One region of the Xenorhabdus sp. SGI 60 genome, then DNA from elsewhere that is predicted to be linked to it. Evidence: predicted binding sites of a transcription regulator. Region 1 holds the regulator's gene; each other region holds the start of a gene.
The links. The regulator CRP, encoded in region 1, controls carbon source genes, mostly activating them, when cyclic AMP is high. The targets are predictions, from matches to a motif close to ATGTGANNNNNNTCACAT.
Positions count from the first base shown of each region.

Region 2: udp (uridine phosphorylase) is a predicted target of CRP. The motif match lies at 1,768-1,785, and genes of this name have one in related genera.
Region 3: ACSJJG_RS06300 (NupC/NupG family nucleoside CNT transporter) is a predicted target of CRP. The motif match lies at 1,244-1,261, and genes of this name have one in related genera.

Region 1 is NZ_CP196860.1:298,763-302,000, reverse strand. Features, by position in the region: gene ACSJJG_RS01425 (phosphoribulokinase) at 1-742, shown strand, start outside; gene crp (cAMP-activated global transcriptional regulator CRP) at 1,166-1,798, shown strand; gene ACSJJG_RS01415 (aspartate aminotransferase family protein) at 1,860-3,077, opposite strand; gene ACSJJG_RS01410 (aminodeoxychorismate synthase component II) at 3,199-3,238, opposite strand, start outside.
Region 2 is NZ_CP196860.1:707,830-711,067, reverse strand. Features, by position in the region: gene ACSJJG_RS03245 (tyrosine-protein phosphatase) at 1-729, opposite strand, end outside; gene udp (uridine phosphorylase) at 892-1,647, opposite strand; gene ACSJJG_RS03235 (GntP family permease) at 1,830-3,215, opposite strand.
Region 3 is NZ_CP196860.1:1,282,385-1,285,622, reverse strand. Features, by position in the region: gene ACSJJG_RS06300 (NupC/NupG family nucleoside CNT transporter) at 1-1,169, opposite strand, end outside; gene ligA (NAD-dependent DNA ligase LigA) at 1,346-3,238, opposite strand, start outside.

The DNA of each region.
Region 1 (3,238 bases):
TTTCCATCGTTATACTCGTCCTGAAATGGATGCCGAGATACGGAAAGCAAGAGAACAAGGCAGACATATCAGCTACTTTGGGCCAGAAGCTAACGATTTCGGTATGTTGGAAAAGACATTCCTTGAGTACGGAGAAACGGGCAATGGCCGCTGCCGAAAATATCTCCATACCTATGATGAGGCCGTTCCTTATAACCAATTGCCGGGTACTTTCACACCGTGGGAACCTCTGCCATCAAATACGGACGTCCTATTTTATGAAGGGCTGCACGGTGGTGTTGTCACGCCACAACACAATGTTGCCAGTCATGTTGATCTGTTGATTGGCGTTGTGCCTATCGTCAACTTAGAATGGATACAAAAACTCATCCGTGATACCGGTGAGCGTGGGCATTCCAGAGAGGCTGTCATGGATTCCGTTGTCCGCTCAATGGATGACTATATCCGCTACATCACTCCTCAGTTTTCACGTACCCATATCAATTTCCAGCGTGTCCCTACCGTTGATACCTCTAACCCCTTCTCTGCCAAAGCCATTCCCTCGCTGGACGAAAGTTTTATCGTGATCCGCTTCCGTGGTCTCACTCAAATTGATTTTCCTTATTTACTCGCTATGCTTCAGGGTTCATTTATTTCCAGCATAAATACTATCGTCGTTCCGGGTGGAAAAATGGGACTGGCAATGGAATTAATTATGGCGCCGCTTGTTAAACAATTACTGGAAGGCAAAAAAATCTCGTAATTTAATCCCCATTTAATTTTTAATAAAACAGGTAACAAAAAATAATGTTACCTGTTTTATTTAAATAAATAGGCCATTTTTTGTGACATAATTTTTTCCCTTTTATAAATATAAAATCAATAAAACCAACTCTTCTGCCTGATTTCTGGTAATCTGGCAGTCTGTTTAATAGGCTAAGCGATACAGGAGAAGACAGAAACGCTTTCCTGTGTTACAAACAAGGTTACAAATAGGGACTGGCAAGATATATGGTTAAGATCAATATGCCCAAATTTTGACATCTTTATAATCCATATAAAATTCCCGCTTGTCAGTTTTTCAGCAGGTTAATATGTTAAGCTATTGACTTTATAAAGCCAGCCTGAAGAGGAACTACAGTTTCTCACACCATAAAGGCAGAAATAACAACAGAGGATAAAGCGAATGGTTCTCGGCAAGCCACAAACAGACCCGACTCTTGAATGGTTTTTGTCACACTGCCATATTCACAAATATCCATCCAAGAGCACGCTTATTCATCAAGGCGAGAAAGCAGAAACGCTTTACTACATTGTTAAAGGTTCGGTTGCTGTTCTAATAAAAGATGAAGAAGGTAAGGAGATGATTCTCTCTTATTTAAATCAGGGAGATTTCATTGGTGAACTTGGATTGTTTGAAGAGGGGCAAGAACGTACTGCATGGGTGCGAGCCAAAAGTGCCTGTGAAGTGGCTGAAATTTCCTATAAGAAATTTCGCCAGTTAATTCAGGTCAATCCTGATATTCTGATGCGTTTATCTGCCCAAATGGCAAGTCGCCTACAAACCACTTCCGAAAAAGTAGGCAACTTAGCCTTTCTGGACGTTACAGGCCGTATCGCCCAGACGTTGCTCAATTTGGCCAAACAACCTGATGCAATGACTCACCCTGATGGTATGCAAATCAAAATCACACGTCAGGAAATTGGGCAGATTGTGGGTTGCTCCCGTGAAACGGTTGGCCGTATCCTGAAAATGCTGGAAGATCAAAACCTGATCTCTGCACATGGCAAAACCATCGTCGTTTACGGGACTCGTTAATTCCCGATAAACCAGAAACTCAGCCAGTGCAATCTGTTACTTCGCACTGGCTTTTTTACTTTTATTGGTTTAACCAGCGGAATATCGCCATTTCCAGCCGCATCATGCCGTCTGTAATTTCGTCCTCAGGAATGATCAATGATGGAGTAAAGCGCAAGATGCTGTCTCCTGCACTTAATAACATCAATCCCGATTCCGCCGCTTGCTGCACTATTTCTCTGGCCTTGCCCTGATATTCAGCTTTCAATACGGCGCCAATAAGCAAGCCTTTTCCACGAACTTCATGGAAAATACCATATTTTTGGTTCAGCTTTTCCAGAGCATGAATGAGCATATCGTGCCGTTTTTCCACGCCCATCATCACTTCTGGCGTATTGATGATATCCAGTACGACACAACCGATACTACAAGCCAATGGGTTTCCACCATAAGTCGTTCCATGCGCGCCCGTTTCCATTGCCGCCGCTATTGTATCTGTCGTTAACATTGCACTGATGGGAAAACCGCCCCCCAGCGCTTTTGCTGTCGTCAGGATATCCGGCTGTACGCCATAATGCTGGTAAGCATATAACTTACCCGTGCGCCCTATTCCACTCTGGACTTCATCAAAGACCAACAAGGCCTGATGTTTATCACACAATTCCCGCACTCCATGCAGAAACGCCATCGTCGCAGGAGTCACTCCCCCTTCTCCTTGAATTGGCTCCAAAACAACAGCACAAGTGTGATCATCGATTTCCGCCCTGACAGCATCCAAATCGTTAAAAGGTACGTGAACAATATCAGCAGGTTTAGGTCCAAACCCGTCGGCATATTTCGGCTGTCCTCCTACCGAAACAGTGAAAAAGGTGCGTCCATGAAACGCCTGATGGAAAGCAATAATTTTAGTTTTATTCGGATGATGACGAGTAATCGCATAACGACGTGCCAATTTAAATGCCGCTTCATTGGCTTCCGCTCCCGAATTAGCGAAAAAGACTTTCTGGGCAAAGGTCGCATCAATCAATTTTTGCGCTAAAGTTAAGGCTGGCTCATTGGTAAAAATATTGCTGACATGCCACAATTTTTCACCTTGCTGTTTCAGGACGTTCACCAAAGCCGGGTGACAGTGCCCCAAAGCCAGAACAGCGATACCTCCGGCAAAATCAATATATTCTTTACCCTGTTGATCCCATACTCGACTTCCTTGCCCTCTGACAGGAATAAAATTCGCCGGTGCATAAATGGGCAACATCACTTGATCATAGGTATTTCGTTTTGTTGCTTTATTTTCTGCCATTTCCCCCACCTTATTTTTATCTTTGCTATTTAAAAATGAAATAATAATCATAAAATATGAATAAAAAATCATTTAAGAGCAAATAAAAAAACACTGAATGAGGGAGTATGGAGGTAACTGACTAATATTTGAGGAAATTATTCAACAATTCATGTCCCTGC
Region 2 (3,238 bases), 410 kb from region 1:
ATCTTTTTCCAGCCAAATATCTACGCTGCCATAATGCCGGTTAATACTATTAATTGCGGTCAGCAGAAACTCTTCCCTCACTGAATAAACATAAGCAAATTTTTCGACCACACTTTCACACATAATTTTTGCGTGTTCACTCAATAAATAGTCGCGGTATGGAGCCAATGTGATATTGGTCAACAAATAATCTTCCATCACCGTATCCAAATCAGCACCCAGTGCGAATAAAACCAGTGCAGAACCCACTCCTGTCCTGTCTTTACCCACCGCGCAATGTTGTACAATTCCGCCTTTCTCTGGTTGCAGCAATAATGTCGCTAACGTCTTATAAGCTGGATTGTTAAGGGGTAACAATTCATATAAGCGAGCCATAAATACTTTCGCGTCGAATTGCTCCAGTATTTCTTTGTCTAACTTATCCAGATTAGCATCCACTTCTTTGGAAAGAGGATTAGCTGGAGCATGGTGATAATGCGCACCATTCCATATGCGATCGGGTTTATCCATAATTTCGCTGTTATCACGATAATCAATGATCTGCAAAAGGTTTTGATCGACTAAAAAAGCCTGATCGTTTTCTGTCAATCTGTCCAGTGATCCTGAACGAAATAACAATCCTGATTTAATTTTAGCGCCATTCTTCAGGGTCTTATTACCCAAATCACGAAAATTAATGCCGCCATTCAAAGGAAGTAGTGAAGGATGAGATAGAAATGTTGTGGTCATAGTCACTCTTGTTGCGATTAAAAAAATAGTTAATAGAACAAACTATCTATTAGTACAAAATGTTATGACATTATCAAATTTTGAAATGAAGGGAAAATGAAGGGAGACAAAAAGATAACAAAAACGATAGGGCCAGAATGCTCTGACCCTTGATGAAAGACTTCACAGCAGGCGACGGGCGGCTTCCACAACAATCCCCAGTGCATTGCTTTCTGTTTTTTTCAGCAGCTCAACATCGGGGATTTCCTGTTGGGTACGGTTAACGATCACACCGGCTACCATACCAGCACGTAGTCCCTGACTTGCGCACATGGTCAGCAAGGTTGCTGACTCCATTTCAAAGTTCATTACGCCCATTTCTTGCCATTCTTTCATCGAGCCTTGGAAACGGCGCACAACACGACCGGAATAAGTATCGTAACGCTCTTGTCCTGGATAGAAGGTATCGGAAGATGCAGTAATGCCAACATGGGTAACAGAACCCGATGCCTTTGCGGCTTCATACAAGGCATTTGTACACGCAAAATCAGCAACCGCAGGGAACTCCATTGGGGCAAAGTGCAAGCTGGCACCATCCAAACGAACCGCTGCGGTCGTGACCAATACATCCCCTACATTGATATGTGGCTGAATCGCCCCAGTTGTTCCGATACGCAGGAAAGTACATACTCCTAACTGTGCCAGTTCCTCTACAGCAATCGACGTTGAGGGACCTCCAATGCCTGTAGAGCAGACGACCACAGCCTTTCCGTTGATTTCTGCACGCCAGGTTGTAAATTCACGGTGGGCAGCCAAATGTACTGGGTTATCCATCAGTCGCGCAATTTTCTCAACACGGTTAGGATCGCCTGGTACAATCGCCAGAGTTGCGCCTTGCAGGTCGCTTTTGGTGATACCTAAGTGAAACACATCAGACATATCAGACTCCTCAACGGGCATGATTCAAAATTTGAATACCTAAATTTAGTCAATACTCTGACATTTTTTAGTGATTAAAATCATCTTTAATTGATATTCAAAAGAAACACATACATATATTTGTGATAATTGTCACATTTAAAAAGAAAACGCCCTCTACAGGGCGCTATTCACATAATAAGTTACATGATGAAATTAAGCAGCAATACACCACACAGTCCAATTCCCCAAGCAATTGTGGTGGGTATTGACCAGATGATAATCTGCTGTCTCACATTCTTAATGCCCATCATCCGGTTAACCACCCAGAAAAAACAATCATTGAAGTAACTGAAAAATAGTGTGCCCATCATCGCAGCCTGAGCCGCCACCAACATATTAACATCCGGTATCTGCTTGATAACCGGCGCAGAAATAGAAGCCGCAGTTATCATTGCCACTGTACCAGAGCCTTGAATTATGCGGATGAGCGTTGCAATGATAAATGGGATCAAGACCGGTGTTATGGGCAGGCTGGCAATATAATGCGCCAATATCGTCCCTGTTGAACCTTCGTTCAACACTGCACCTAATGCACCTCCTGCTCCTGACACCAACAGAATAATGCCTACCGTTTTTAACCCTGTTTCCAGATGTTCAATCACTTCATGCTTACTAACGTTTGGCATTAAGGTATAAACTGCCAGTAATACACTGATTGCTAGCGCAATAATGGGTGATCCTAGAAAATCAAAAATCTGAAAATAGAAAGCGTTTTCCTTACCGGCAAACCCATCCATTTTCCGTATCATTCCATTAATGACACCAATAACAATCAGCATAATTGGCACGACGATAGGTAAAAGAGAAAGAAATAGACTTGGAAGTGATTTTTGCTCTTTCTCTTCCATATAACGCTGATGTACTTGTGGCAAATTTTCTGCACTTTCTTCTGTATCACCCAGTTGATATTGAGGATATTTAGTTTCCAGCCACTTTGCATAGCAGGTAATACCGATGACACAGGGCGCCGCCAGTATCATACCTGCCAGCATCATTTGGCCGATACTGACCCCGAATATTCCGGCGACACCAAGCGGCCCAGGTGTTGGAGGAACGATATGGTGAGTCACCACTAACCCTCCGGCCAGAGCAACCCCAAGGGACAATACATTGCGTTTACCTTTTTTCGCCAATGCCTTCACCAGCGGATAGAGGATCACAAAAGCTGAATTCACAAATATGGGGATACTGACAATATAACCGGTAATCGCCAAAGCCCACTCTTCGCGCCTTTTACCCAACCATTTAATCAGGCTATAGGCGATTTGCTCTGTTGCTCCCGATACTTCCAATATTCTCCCCATCATGCATCCCAATCCAATCACGATACCGATGTTACCTAGTGTCGAACCAAATCCTTTAGCGATTACTTCAACGATATTATTCATAGTCAAACCGCCTGATATTCCAGCGATTATTGCCGCAATTAACATAGCGATAAGGACATGAACACGCGTGCGCAAGACCAGAAAAACCAGCGTAAATACCGCCACGCCCAATCCCATAATTGGAATATAAAACTCCATCACAAAGCCTCATTAAAAATGGA
Region 3 (3,238 bases), 980 kb from region 1:
GTAATTGCTGCGGACAGGAAACTCACCAGCGTTGAACCAAACAGCAATTTCAAGCCAAAGCGCGCAACAGCATTACCTTGTTGTTCATCCAGCCCTTTAACAGCGCCAGAAATAATCCCAATGGAACCAAAGTTAGCGAAAGAAACCAAAAATACGGACAGAATACCTTTCGAATGTTCACTTAGTTGAGCAGACATCTCTTGCAGGCTCTGCATCGCCACAAATTCGTTAGAAACTAACTTGGTTGCCATGATACTGCCGACTTTCAGCGCTTCATCACTTGGAATACCAATGATCCATGCAAACGGATAAAACACATATCCCATACATTCCTGGAAAGTGATACCAAATACCAGATGGAAAATTGCATTAATGCCTGCAATCAAGGCAATAAAGCCGATCAACATCGCAGTGACAATCAAAGCAACTTTGAAACCCGCCAGAATATAATCGCCCAGCATTTCAAAGAAACTTTGCCCTTCGTGGAGGTTGCTCATATGGATATCTTCTTCATTCTCAACAGAGTAAGGGTTGATGAGAGATAAGATGATAAAAGTGCTGAACATATTGAGGATCAGTGCCGCAACCACATATTTTGCATCCAGCATCGTCATGTAAGCACCGACGATAGCCATAGATACGGTAGACATTGCCGTTGCCGCCATCGTATACATCCGGCGCTCAGACATTTTGCCCAGCACATTTTTATAAGCAATAAAATTCTCTGATTGCCCCAAAATCAATGAACTGACCGCATTAAATGATTCCAGTTTACCCATGCCGTTAATTTTAGACAGCACTGTACCTATTACACGAATGATAATGGGTAGTACTTTGATGTGTTGCAAAATACCAATCAGGGCGGAGATAAAAATGATAGGACACAATACATTCAGGAAGAAAAAGGCCAGATTTGCTTCTATCATGCCACCAAAAACAAAACTGGTCCCTTTCGCTGCATAAGACAATAGATGGACAAATAAATCGTCAAATCCTTTAACGACTCCCAAACCGACGTTAGAATTCAGGAAGAACCAGGCCAGAAAGAGTTCGATTATCAGCAGCTGAATAATATAACGAATCTTAATATCCTTCCGGTTATTACTTGCCAAAACCGCCAGGCCGCCAATGACCACTAATGCGAGTAAAAAATGTAAAACATGAGATATAGCCATAAAGAAGAACTCCAAACACGATTCTGTGCAAATTTACATCTGTATTCTATGTAACACATAATAGTAAATTTTGATTACTGTCACATTAATTTACTATTTAGGTGGTTACATGTCTCTATTTAGCTAACTCGATCACACTTTAATAATCGCCGCCCTAAATAGAAGACATATTATTCACCTAATAAACGGAGCATTTCCTCTTCATCAATAACGTAAATTCCCAGCTCATTAGCCTTAGCTAATTTAGAACCCGCAGCTTCACCTGCAATAACCAGATCTGTTTTCTTAGACACACTTCCTGTCACTTTTGCGCCTAAAGCAGTCAGCTTATCTTTAGCTTCATCTCGGGATAAACGGTTCAGTGAACCCGTCAATACTACTGTCTTGCCAGCAAATGGATTGTTGACTTCATCAAAGTTCAGACTTTCAGTCGATTCCCAATGAATACCAATATTGTTAACCAAATCATCAATCACCACCTGATTGTGTGGCTCATTAAAGAAATTCACGACATGGCGGGCAACAACACTTCCCACATCTTGCACCGCAATCAGTGCCTCCATGTCCGCTGCACGTAATTTTTCTAACGTGCCAAAATGTGCAACCAGGTTGGCGGCTGTCGCTTCACCAACTTCACGAATACCCAAAGAGTAAATAAAGCGTGCAAAAGTGGTTTTCTTCGCTTTCTCCAAGGCATTAATGATATTTTGCGCAGATTTAGGTCCCATTCGCTCAAGACCTGTTAATTTCCCGGCGGTCAATCGGAAAAGTTCAGCTGGCGTTTTGACATATTCTTTATCCACAAGCTGTTCAATAATTTTTTCGCCCATGCCATCAACATCCATAGCACGACGGGAAACAAAATGTTTCAGTGCCTCTTTGCGCTGCGCTCCGCAGAACAAGCCTCCTGTACAACGAGCGACTGCTTCACCTTCGACACGCTCTATATCGGAGCCACAAACCGGACAATGTACGAGAAAAATCACTTCCTGAGTTTCTGCTGGTCTGTTTTCATAAACAACGCCCACGACTTGCGGGATAACATCTCCGGCACGACGAATAATCACCGTATCACCAATACGCAGCCCCAGACGTTCAATTTCATCTGCATTATGCAGCGTGGCATTACTCACCGTAACACCTGCCACCAATACAGGCTCCAGACGAGCAACCGGAGTAATGGCGCCAGTACGCCCTACCTGAAACTCGACATCACGAATGATAGTCATCTGTTCTTGAGCCGGAAACTTGAAAGCCGTCGCCCAACGTGGCGCTCGGGCAACAAAGCCCAACCTTTCTTGTAATTCGAGGGAATCAACCTTGACGACAATTCCATCAATATCAAAGCCGAGTGTCGGCCGCTTCTGCTCAATGTCACGGTAAAAATCCATCACCCGTTGAGTGCCCTGGCATAACTTCACGTTGTCATTGACAGGCAATCCCCACCGTTTGAATTGCATCAGGCGTTCATAGTGACTTGCTGGTAACTCTCCGCCTTCCAGCACACCAACCCCATAGCAATAGAAAGTAAGTGGACGCTTGGCAGTAATGCGAGGGTCGAGCTGACGCAATGATCCAGCCGCCGCATTGCGGGGATTGGCGAAGACTTTATTTCCAGTACGACGCGCTTCTTCGTTGAATTTTTCAAACCCGGCTTGTTTCATAAAGACTTCACCACGGATTTCGACGCTAGCGGGAATATTATCCCCTTTCAAACGCAAGGGAATGGCACGGATAGTACGGACGTTGGCGGTAATATTCTCCCCCGTTGTCCCATCACCACGAGTCGCAGCTTGTACCAATTCCCCATTTTCATACAGCAAACTGACCGCCAAACCATCAAGTTTTAGCTCACAACAAAACACCAAATCCCGGCCATCTTTCAGACGATCACGAACGCGTTTGTCAAATGCCAGGTAGCTCTCTTCATCAAATACGTTGTCCAGAGACAACATAGGGATCTCATGGCGTACCTGCTCAAACGCCGTTAACGGTGCTGCTCCCACTCGCTGGGTAGGAGAATCCGCAGTCACCAGTTCTGGATGCTGCTCTTCCAGCGCTTT